3 linked regions of the Sporichthya polymorpha DSM 43042 genome follow. Each later gene encodes a partner of the first gene's protein in a complex. Links are inferred from orthologs where the notes say so. Each region holds a gene or a part of one and is shown on either strand. Other genes may lie near its edges.

Region 1 (4,160 bases):
GAACAATCACTGTGGGTGAGAACACGTTCGATATCGGCGGGGACTTTGTCCACTTCGTCGGGATGTGCGCCCGCGCGAGGTTGCGCTCGGTGTCGGACTAGGCTCGCCGCGTCCCGAGATCGGACGCGACGCAAGGCGGTTCGTTGATCCTCAAGACCTTCGGGTGGTCCTTCGGGATCACTGCTCTCGGCCTGGCCGCCGGCCTGCTCTACGGCGGGATCGAGGGCCTGCTGCTCGTGGCGATCCTGTCGATCCTGGAGATCTCGCTGTCGTTCGACAACGCGGTCGTCAACGCCAAGATCCTCGAGCGGATGAGCCACTTCTGGCAGCGGATGTTCCTGACCGTCGGCGTGCTCATCGCCGTCTTCGGCATGCGCCTGGTGTTCCCGCTGCTCATCGTCGGTGTCACCGCCCACCTCGGGCCGATCGAGGCCATCGATCTCGCCCTGGAGAAGGGCGACCTTCACGAGCCCGGCTCCTACGCCTACCTGCTCGACGAGGCGCACCCGCTGGTCGCGTCCTTCGGCGGGATGTTCCTGCTGATGCTGTTCCTGGACTTCCTGTTCGACACCGAACGCCCGAACCACTGGCTGACCTACATCGAACGCCCGCTCGCGCGGGCCGGCATCCTGCCGACGGCCTCGATCATCCTGGCGCTCACCTCGCTGGCGCTGGCCGCGGAGTACCTGGCCGACGACCCGGGCGAGGTCCTCATCTCGGGCGTCCTCGGCCTGATCACCTACCTGCTGGTCGACGGCCTCGGTCGGCTGTTCGAGAGCCAAGGTGTCGCGGAGGACGTGCTGAGCGAGGACAGCGACGAGGCGTTGCGGACGGTGCCGGTGACGCGCAGCGGCCCGTCGGGGACCGCGAAGGCCACCGGCAAGGCCGGGTTCTTTCTCTTCCTCTACGTCAACGTCCTCGACGCGTCGTTCTCGTTCGACGGTGTGCTCGGCGCGTTCGCCATCACCCAGGACCCGATCATCATCGCGCTCGGCCTCGGCATCGGCGCGCTCTACATCCGTTCGTTCACGGTCTTCCTGGTGCGGCGCGGAACCCTCGGCGACTACATCTATCTGGAGCACGGGGCGATGTGGGCGATCGGGGCGCTCGCGGTGATCCTGCTGTTGACGATCTCGATCCACGTCGACGAACTCATCACCGGCGGCATCGGCCTGCTCTTCGTCCTGGGCGGCATCGCCAGCTCGGTCGCGCACAACAAGCGGATGGGCGGCCCGGCCTCGCGCCGGAAGATCTCACCGTCGAGCAGCGAGGCAGGGCGCGGGGTGAGCGCGTCGTGAGCACGACCGGGCTCGGGGCCGAACCCCCGCGCCGGTTGCGGGGGAAGAAGCGCCGCGCGTGGGAGGCCCGGGCGGCACAGGAGGCCGCGGCCGAGGCCTTCGCCCGCATGGACTCCGCCCAGCGCGAGCTGCGGGCCCGCTTCGCCGATCCCGCGGCCGCCCCGTCCGGGTGGTCCGAGCTGGACGCCGACACCGAGGCCGCCGCGCGGAGCTATCTGCAGACCCAGGACCGGCACCCGGTCGCGGAGGAGGTCGGCAAGTCCGAGCTGCTCGCCGCCGCCGTCGCGTACCGCCAGGCCGCGTTCGACTGTGCCCGCGCCGCCGAGCGCCTTGCCGAATTCGCCCGCGCGCATCCCTGAGTCACAATGGGCCCCATGCCTGTGGTGGTGGGGATCGAGACCTCGTGCGACGAGACCGGTGTCGGCGTCGTCCGCGACGGTGAGCTGATCGGCGAGGCGCTGGCGTCGAGCATGGACGAGCACGCCCGCTTCGGTGGCGTCGTGCCCGAGGTCGCGGCGCGCGCCCACCTGGAGGCGCTGGTCCCGGCCATGGAGCTGGCACTGGACCGCGCGGGCATCACCTCCGCCGACGTCGACGCGATCGCCGTCACCGCCGGCCCGGGCCTCGCGACCGCGCTGCAGGTCGGCCTCGCCGCCGCCAAGGCGTACTCGATCGCCTGGGGCGTCCCGCTCTACGGCGTCCACCACCTCGCCGGGCACGTCGCCGCCGACGCGCTGGCGCACGGTGCCCTGCCGAACCCCTGCGTCGTGCTGATCGTCTCCGGTGGGCACACCTCGCTGCTCTACTGCCGCGACCTCGTCGACGACCCCATCGAGCACCTCGGCGACACTCTCGACGACGCCGCCGGCGAGGCGTTCGACAAGGTCGGTCGCGTCCTCGGTCTGCCGTTCCCCGGCGGCCCGGCCATCGACCGGATCGCGAAGGAGGGCGACCCGACCGCGATCGCGTTCCCGCGCGGGCTCTCCCGTCCGCAGGACCCGCCGTTCGAGTTCTCGTTCTCGGGCCTGAAGACCGCGGTCGCGCGCTGGGTGGAGGCCCGCGAGCGGGCGGGCGAGCCGATCCCGGTCGCCGACGTCGCGGCCTCGTTCCAGGACGCCGTCGTCGACGTGCTCGTCGACAAGTCGCTCGCCGCCTGCGTGGAGCGGCAGTGCGGCGACCTGCTCATCGTCGGTGGCGTCGCGGCGAACAGTCGCCTGCGCGAGGTCGCCGCCGAGCGCGCCGCGGCCGCCGGGGTGCGCCTGCGGATCCCGGCGCTGAAGTACTGCACCGACAACGGCCCGATGATCGCGTCGGTCGGTCACATGCTCGTCGTCAGCGGCGCCGCGCCGGACGCGCTCTCGCTCGGCGCCGACCCCTCCGCGATCCTCCAGGCGGCGACGCTCGTCCCGGCCTGACCCGGCCGGCCGGGGACCGCGTCACTGCTGGGTGAGGGCGAAGTGAGGGCGCGTCAGACCCGGCGACCCGGGCGAGCGGCCGCGGAATCGCTCGTAGGCGAGAACGGCGCCGTAGCCGGACAGCGCGACGGCCGTCCCGCAGATGACGTCGAGGACGTAGTGGTTCGCGGTCGCGACGACCGCCGTCGCCATCAGCACCGGCGACGCCACGGCCAGCGCGCGCAGCACCCAGTGCCGCGCGGCGCGCCAGACGACGATGCCGACGAGCAGGTTCCAGCCGACGTGCAAGCTCGGCATCGCGGCGTACTGGTTGACGAACGCCGGTGGTTGCAGGACGCGGTAGGAGTGCGACCAGACCGTGACGGTGTCGACGAACTCCGCCTCGGGCAGCAGACGCGGCGGGCTGACCGGGTATCGGGCGAAGATCAGCAGGCCGATGCCGCCGGAGACGATCATCGCGTTGCGGAGTTGGGTGTAGGCCGCGCGGACGTAGCGGTGCAGCAGCACCAGTGTCGTGAGAATGACGGGCCAGTGCCCCCAGATGTAGACCCAGTTGAAGAACGTGGTCATGCTCCGGTGCGCCACCACCGCCGAGTGGATGCTGTTCTCCCAGGCGATGTCGAGCCGGTCCTCGAAGTTGAGGATCGCGTACGCGTTCTCGGTGGCCCGTTCCTCCGACCCCTCGGTGACGTGCCGCGTGAGGAAGTACGGGGCGGCGCACGCGGCGACCAAGGCACACTGCGTCAGGCCCGCGAAAGTCCGTCGCGAGCGGGTGGGGAGATCGCTCGCCGTGGGGCGAACAGCCATCGACTCAATGTAGCCAGCCTTTGGCCGGGAGAACGAAAACTTTCAGCGGGTGCTCAGGTTCCCGCTTCGAGGTCGCCCTCGGTCTCCAGGTAGGCCTGCCGCAGGCCCGCCATCGTCTCCGGGTCGGGGTTCTCCCAGAGCCCGCGGTCGGCCGCCTCGAGCAGTCGCTCGGTGATGCCGTGGAGGGCCCAAGGGTTCGACTCGGCGAAGAACTTCCGCTGCTCCGGGTCGAGGACGTAACTCTCCGTCAGTTTCTCGTACATCCAGTCCTCGACGACGCCGGCGGTGGCGTCGTAGCCGAAGAGGTAGTCGACGGTGGCGGCGAGTTCGAACGCGCCCTTGTAGCCGTGGCGGCGCATCGCGGCGATCCAGCGCGGGTTGACCACGCGGGCGCGGAAGATGCGGGCCGTCTCCTCGGAGAGGGTGCGGGTGCGCACCGCGTCCGGGTTGGTGGAGTCGCCGATGTACGCGGCTGGGGCCTTGCCCGTCAGGGCGCGCACGGTCGCGACCATGCCGCCGTGGTACTGGAAGTAGTCGTCGGAGTCGGCGATGTCGTGCTCGCGGGTGTCGACGTTCTTCGCCGCGACCGCGATGCGCTTGTAGGCCGTCTCCATGTCCGGGCGGGCGGGCAGGCCGTCGA
Region 2 (2,999 bases), 1.6 Mb from region 1 along the record:
CCGAGCAGTTGCGCCGCGACCTGCTGCGGGGCGCGCGCGGCTCCGCCGAGGCGACCGTGGTGGTCACCCGGCACGGCAGGGGCCGGATCGCCCTGCTGGTGCGCCCGGTCAGTCCGCCGCTATCGGATCCAGCACCCGGCGCATGATCAGCGCCGCGACGCCGTCGGCGTAGTAGCGCGGCCGTTCGGCGATGCGCTCGAAGGCGCGCTTGGAGTACAACCGGATCGCGGCCGGGTTGTCGGCGCGCACCTCGAGCAGGACCTCGGAGCAGCCGCGGTTCTGAGCCTCCGCCAGCAGAGCGTCGAGCAGGAGGGCTCCGAGTCCGCTGCCCTGCTGGTCCCGGCGGACTGCCACGGTCTGGACGTCACCGGTGCCGTCGATCGCGGCCAACCCGACGTAGCCGACGATCTCCTCGCCCTCCACCGCCGCCCGGTACCAACGGGTCTCGGGGATGCCGGCGAGCTCACCCCAGAACGTCTCCGCCGACCAGGCGTCGACCCCGAACAGGTCGGCCTCGATCGCGGTGAGCGTCTCCACGTCCCACCAGCGGATCGGCCCCAGGTCCGCCACGGGGACCTCAGCCCCCGACGCGCTTGCGGGCCCCGGGTTCGACGGCGTCCGGCTTGCGCAGGTACAGCGGCTCCAGCGGGAGCGTCTCGCGACCGGCGGCGAGGTGCTCGGCGACGATCGCGGCCAGGTCGGCCGGGTCGGGGTACAGCGGCGGGCGCGCGCCGGGGAACGCCTCCGGGTAGAGCACGCCGCCCTCGCCCACCACCGGGCCGGAGTAGGGCACCTCACCCGGCTTGTCGACCGCCGGGCCGGAGACCCGCTGCCCGTCGGCGTAGCCGGCCCAGTAGACCTCCTTGCGCCGGGCGTCCGTGGCGACGACGAACTCGCCGTCGACGATGCGGGCGGCCGCACGGGCGAGGACGTCGAGCGAGCAGATCCCGTACGCCGGGACGCCGAGCGCGTGCGAGAGGGCGCGGGCCGTCATCAGACCGACGCGTAGCCCCGTGTACGGCCCGGGGCCGACGCCCGCAGCGACCCCGTCGAGCTGACGGGGCTTCACACCAGCCCGGGTCAGGACGGCCTCGACGTGGACGGCGAGCAGCTCGTTGTGCCGCCGGGCGTCGACGACGGATTCCGCCGCGAGGGTCTCCCCGTCCCGCCAGAGCGCGACCGAGACCGCGGGGGTCGAGGTGTCCAGAGCCAGCAGCAGCACGCGCGCAAGCGTAGGTCAGGCTCCGGAGGGCACGCACAGCGCCGCCGCGAGGTCGGTCCCGGCCCACCGGTCGCCCACCGCGGTGACGGTCACCGTGCGGATTGCGGCGCTCGGGTCGTCAGGGTCCGCCCCGGGCGGCGGCTCGGCCTGCCGCGTGAGCACGATCTCCAGCCGGTCGGCGGAGAGGTCCTCGACCAGCCCCGCACCCCACTCGACGACCGTGACCGAGTCCGCCAGCGAGTACTCCAGGTCGAGGTCCGCGACTTCGAGGGCGTCGGCCATCCGGTACGTGTCGACGTGGACGAGCGCGGGGCCGGCCCCGTCGGCCGGGTGCACCCGGGAGATGACGAACGTCGGCGACGCCACCCGACCCCGGACACCGAGCGCGGCACCGAGGCCCTGCGTCAGCGTCGTCTTGCCCGCGCCGAGGTCGCCGGTGAGAACGAGGAGATCCCCCGCGCGCAGCACGGACGCCAGCCGCGCGCCGAGCGCCTGCATGTCGGCGGCGGTCGGGATCTCCAGCACCAAGGGGGAGGTCATGACGACGATCCTGACGCAGGCTTGCGCCGCTTGCCCGTCGGGGCGGCGGTCAGGCGCACGCGCTCCAGCAACCGGCGCAGCGCGGCGTTGACCTCCTCGGGATCCTCGAGCTGGACGAGGTGACCGGAGTGCGGCAGCACCAGCAGCTCCGCCTCCGGGAGGATCCGTGCCATGGCCCGGCTGTGGTCCGCGGGCGTGAGCATGTCCCGCTCGGCCGCGACGATCAGCGTGGGGCACGTCTGCAGCACCGGGAGCGCGGCCTCCTTGTCGTGCCGGTCGAACTCGGCGAAGAACTCGGCGAAGACGTCCAGCGGCGTGGACGACAGCAGCCGACCGGCGAACCGCACCAGCGACGTGGGGACGTCGGCGCGCCCGAACGACAGCCGGCGCGTGATCATCAGCCCGATCCCGCGGTCGGCCTTCATCCCGCGGCGCACGGCGAGCGGGTGGGTGGCGACGCGGTTGACGACGGTCGGCGCGACCGGCCACATCCGCTGCACGAGCGCGGCGGGCAGGCCGAGGGTCATCTCCGCGAGCCGGCCCGGCGAGGTGGTGAGCAGCGCGACGCCGACGATCCGGTCACCGAAGAGCTTCGGGTGAGCGTCGGCGTAGCCCATGACGACCATCCCGCCGAGCGAGTGCCCGACGAGGACCACAGGACCCTGCGGGGCCACAGCCTGCAGGACCGCGTGGAGGTCGTCGGCAAGTTGCTCGATCGTGGCGTGCTCGGGAGCCCCGCGCCCGGACCGGCCGTGCGCGCGCTGGTCGTAGAAGACCAGCCGGCCCAGGTCGCGCAGGTCGCGACGTTGGAAGTGCCAGCAGTCCATCGGCAGGCAGAAGCCAGGGAGGAAGACGATCGTCGGGGCGCCGACGGGAGCGCCGTCCGGCTCCTCGACCTCGACGACGAGTTCGACCCCGTCGTTCGCGGTCACGAGAATCGGGTCGGTGTGCAGCGCGCCGAACGGCTCCTTGCGCAACGGGTCCGGGCGGGCGGCGGCGCGCGCCCGGGCGTAGCGCCGGGCCCCGGCCGTGGCGAGAGCGCCGCCGGCCATCAGACCCGCACTGACCGCCCAGCGCAAGGCACCTGACCCCGCGTCAGCTGCTGCTTCGGTGACTCCGAACGGTTCGGCCGAACTCATGCGCCGGTGTACACCCGCGGAATTCGCGCCCCGATGCCGGTGACGACCTCGTAGGTGATGGTGCCGATCGTGTCGGCCCATTCCTGCACCGTGGGTTC
Region 3 (2,986 bases), 1.6 Mb from region 1 along the record:
GGTCGTCATGGGCTACGCCGACGCTCACCCGAAGCTCTTCGGTGACCGGATCGTCGGCGTCGCGCTGCTCACCACCTCGCCGGGCCGGCTCGCGGAGATGACCCTCGGCCTGCCCGCCGCGCTCGTGCAGCGGATGTGGCCGGTCGCGCCGACCGTCGTCAACCGCGTCGCCACCCACCCGCTCGCCGTGCGCCGCGGGATGAAGGCCGACCGCGGGATCGGGCTGATGATCACGCGCCGGCTGTCGTTCGGGCGCGCCGACGTCCCCACGTCGCTGGTGCGGTTCGCCGGTCGGCTGCTGTCGTCCACGCCGCTGGACGTCTTCGCCGAGTTCTTCGCCGAGTTCGACCGGCACGACAAGGAGGCCGCGCTCCCGGTGCTGCAGACGTGCCCCACGCTGATCGTCGCGGCCGAGCGGGACATGCTCACGCCCGCGGACCACAGCCGGGCCATGGCACGGATCCTCCCGGAGGCGGAGCTGCTGGTGCTGCCGCACTCCGGTCACCTCGTCCAGCTCGAGGATCCCGAGGAGGTCAACGCCGCGCTGCGCCGGTTGCTGGAGCGCGTGCGCCTGACCGCCGCCCCGACGGGCAAGCGGCGCAAGCCTGCGTCAGGATCGTCGTCATGACCTCCCCCTTGGTGCTGGAGATCCCGACCGCCGCCGACATGCAGGCGCTCGGCGCGCGGCTGGCGTCCGTGCTGCGCGCGGGGGATCTCCTCGTTCTCACCGGCGACCTCGGCGCGGGCAAGACGACGCTGACGCAGGGCCTCGGTGCCGCGCTCGGTGTCCGGGGTCGGGTGGCGTCGCCGACGTTCGTCATCTCCCGGGTGCACCCGGCCGACGGGGCCGGCCCCGCGCTCGTCCACGTCGACACGTACCGGATGGCCGACGCCCTCGAAGTCGCGGACCTCGACCTGGAGTACTCGCTGGCGGACTCGGTCACGGTCGTCGAGTGGGGTGCGGGGCTGGTCGAGGACCTCTCCGCCGACCGGCTGGAGATCGTGCTCACGCGGCAGGCCGAGCCGCCGCCCGGGGCGGACCCTGACGACCCGAGCGCCGCAATCCGCACGGTGACCGTCACCGCGGTGGGCGACCGGTGGGCCGGGACCGACCTCGCGGCGGCGCTGTGCGTGCCCTCCGGAGCCTGACCTACGCTTGCGCGCGTGCTGCTGCTGGCTCTGGACACCTCGACCCCCGCGGTCTCGGTCGCGCTCTGGCGGGACGGGGAGACCCTCGCGGCGGAATCCGTCGTCGACGCCCGGCGGCACAACGAGCTGCTCGCCGTCCACGTCGAGGCCGTCCTGACCCGGGCTGGTGTGAAGCCCCGTCAGCTCGACGGGGTCGCTGCGGGCGTCGGCCCCGGGCCGTACACGGGGCTACGCGTCGGTCTGATGACGGCCCGCGCCCTCTCGCACGCGCTCGGCGTCCCGGCGTACGGGATCTGCTCGCTCGACGTCCTCGCCCGTGCGGCCGCCCGCATCGTCGACGGCGAGTTCGTCGTCGCCACGGACGCCCGGCGCAAGGAGGTCTACTGGGCCGGCTACGCCGACGGGCAGCGGGTCTCCGGCCCGGCGGTCGACAAGCCGGGTGAGGTGCCCTACTCCGGCCCGGTGGTGGGCGAGGGCGGCGTGCTCTACCCGGAGGCGTTCCCCGGCGCGCGCCCGCCGCTGTACCCCGACCCGGCCGACCTGGCCGCGATCGTCGCCGAGCACCTCGCCGCCGGTCGCGAGACGCTCCCGCTGGAGCCGCTGTACCTGCGCAAGCCGGACGCCGTCGAACCCGGGGCCCGCAAGCGCGTCGGGGGCTGAGGTCCCCGTGGCGGACCTGGGGCCGATCCGCTGGTGGGACGTGGAGACGCTCACCGCGATCGAGGCCGACCTGTTCGGGGTCGACGCCTGGTCGGCGGAGACGTTCTGGGGTGAGCTCGCCGGCATCCCCGAGACCCGTTGGTACCGGGCGGCGGTGGAGGGCGAGGAGATCGTCGGCTACGTCGGGTTGGCCGCGATCGACGGCACCGGTGACGTCCAGACCGTGGCAGTCCGCCGGGACCAGCAGGGCAGCGGACTCGGAGCCCTCCTGCTCGACGCTCTGCTGGCGGAGGCTCAGAACCGCGGCTGCTCCGAGGTCCTGCTCGAGGTGCGCGCCGACAACCCGGCCGCGATCCGGTTGTACTCCAAGCGCGCCTTCGAGCGCATCGCCGAACGGCCGCGCTACTACGCCGACGGCGTCGCGGCGCTGATCATGCGCCGGGTGCTGGATCCGATAGCGGCGGACTGACCGGGCGCACCAGCAGGGCGATCCGGCCCCTGCCGTGCCGGGTGACCACCACGGTCGCCTCGGCGGAGCCGCGCGCGCCCCGCAGCAGGTCGCGGCGCAACTGCTCGGGCAGGACGTCCACCCCGCGCTTCTTCACGACCACGACACCCACCCCGCGCTCGCGCAGCACCGCGCGCAGCCGGGACACCGAGAACGGCAGGACGTCGGTGACCTCGTACGCGGTCGCGAACGGCGTGGGCACGTGGGTGTCCGCGGTGACGTAGGCGATCGTCGGGTCCAGCAGCCGGCCGTCGACCGCCTCGACGACGGCGCCGACCAGGTGGGCGCGGATCACCGCCCCGTCGGGTTCGTACAGGAACCGACCGGGGTCGCCGACCGGCGGTGGCTCCTCCTCGCTGTCGGGCCCGGCCGCGCTCAGCGTCTGCCCTCCCGGCAGGAGCGTCGCGCGCCGCCGCGCGCCGTCGGCCAGGCCGGCCGCGAGGCCCGGGGAGTACAGCGCGGCCTCCTTCACCTCGCCGCGCAGGGACACCCACTCGATCGCGACGCCCGGCTCGGGCAGGTTGTGGGGGATGCCGGGGGCCACCTTCGCCACCGTCGCCGGCCGCCGCAGCAGCTCCCGCACGAACGACCACGGTGGCGAGTACGCGTCCGGATCGAACACGCGGCCCCGCGCCGCGCGCCGGGCCGGATCCACGAACACCGCCGCGC

The links. Proteins that work in one complex are often made in the same cells at the same time.
Region 2: the proteins of tsaD (region 1) and tsaE are in contact, whole or in part, in a crystal structure (PDB 6N9A), measured with the Thermotoga maritima proteins. The link is inferred for Sporichthya polymorpha DSM 43042 from one-to-one orthologs. Residues at the interface, in WP_004082750.1 of Thermotoga maritima: Cys10, Asp11, Arg49, His50, Leu82, Gly84, Gly135, Gly136, Glu154, Thr155, Leu156, Asp157, Asp158, Ser159, Glu162, Asp165, Lys166, Arg169, Leu170, Tyr175, Lys213, Thr214, Leu217, Tyr218, Gln221, Arg222, Asn324; in WP_004082108.1 of Thermotoga maritima: Leu37, Gly38, Lys46, Lys57, Val59, Lys60, Ser61, Thr63, Phe64, Thr65, Leu66, Met67, Val69, Pro71, Tyr82, Arg83, Leu84, Asp86, Asp88, Phe89, Asp93, Ile128, Asp130, Glu131, Arg134.
Region 3: the proteins of tsaD (region 1) and tsaB are in contact, whole or in part, in a solved structure (PDB 4WQ4), measured with the Escherichia coli proteins. The link is inferred for Sporichthya polymorpha DSM 43042 from one-to-one orthologs.

The regions. Positions count from the first base shown.
Region 1 is NZ_KB913029.1:4,552,148-4,556,307, reverse strand. What follows is about bases 740-3,688. They hold tsaD (tRNA (adenosine(37)-N6)-threonylcarbamoyltransferase complex transferase subunit TsaD), read left to right. Parts: upstream 740-1,663; coding sequence 1,664-2,713; downstream 2,714-3,688. Other genes in these bases: cobN (cobaltochelatase subunit CobN), read right to left, coding at 3,574-3,688; SPOPO_RS33180 (phosphatase PAP2 family protein), read right to left, coding at 2,735-3,520; SPOPO_RS0122155 (hypothetical protein), read left to right, coding at 1,295-1,657; SPOPO_RS0122160 (DUF475 domain-containing protein), read left to right, coding at 740-1,298. Also shown: more of SPOPO_RS0122160, read left to right, coding at 144-739; more of cobN, read right to left, coding at 3,689-4,160.
Region 2 is NZ_KB913029.1:2,978,151-2,981,149, reverse strand. It holds tsaE (tRNA (adenosine(37)-N6)-threonylcarbamoyltransferase complex ATPase subunit type 1 TsaE), read right to left. Parts: upstream 1,763-2,999; coding sequence 1,238-1,762; downstream 1-1,237. Other genes in the region: alr (alanine racemase), read right to left, coding at 2,898-2,999; SPOPO_RS29670 (alpha/beta fold hydrolase), read right to left, coding at 1,759-2,901; tsaB (tRNA (adenosine(37)-N6)-threonylcarbamoyltransferase complex dimerization subunit type 1 TsaB), read right to left, coding at 578-1,222; rimI (ribosomal protein S18-alanine N-acetyltransferase), read right to left, coding at 109-570; SPOPO_RS0114615 (THUMP-like domain-containing protein), read left to right, coding at 1-146. UniProt on the Escherichia coli protein: Required for the formation of a threonylcarbamoyl group on adenosine at position 37 (t(6)A37) in tRNAs that read codons beginning with adenine.
Region 3 is NZ_KB913029.1:2,978,764-2,981,749, forward strand. It holds tsaB (tRNA (adenosine(37)-N6)-threonylcarbamoyltransferase complex dimerization subunit type 1 TsaB), read left to right. Parts: upstream 1-1,164; coding sequence 1,165-1,809; downstream 1,810-2,986. Other genes in the region: SPOPO_RS29670 (alpha/beta fold hydrolase), read left to right, coding at 1-628; tsaE (tRNA (adenosine(37)-N6)-threonylcarbamoyltransferase complex ATPase subunit type 1 TsaE), read left to right, coding at 625-1,149; rimI (ribosomal protein S18-alanine N-acetyltransferase), read left to right, coding at 1,817-2,278; SPOPO_RS0114615 (THUMP-like domain-containing protein), read right to left, coding at 2,241-2,986. UniProt on the Escherichia coli protein: Required for the formation of a threonylcarbamoyl group on adenosine at position 37 (t(6)A37) in tRNAs that read codons beginning with adenine.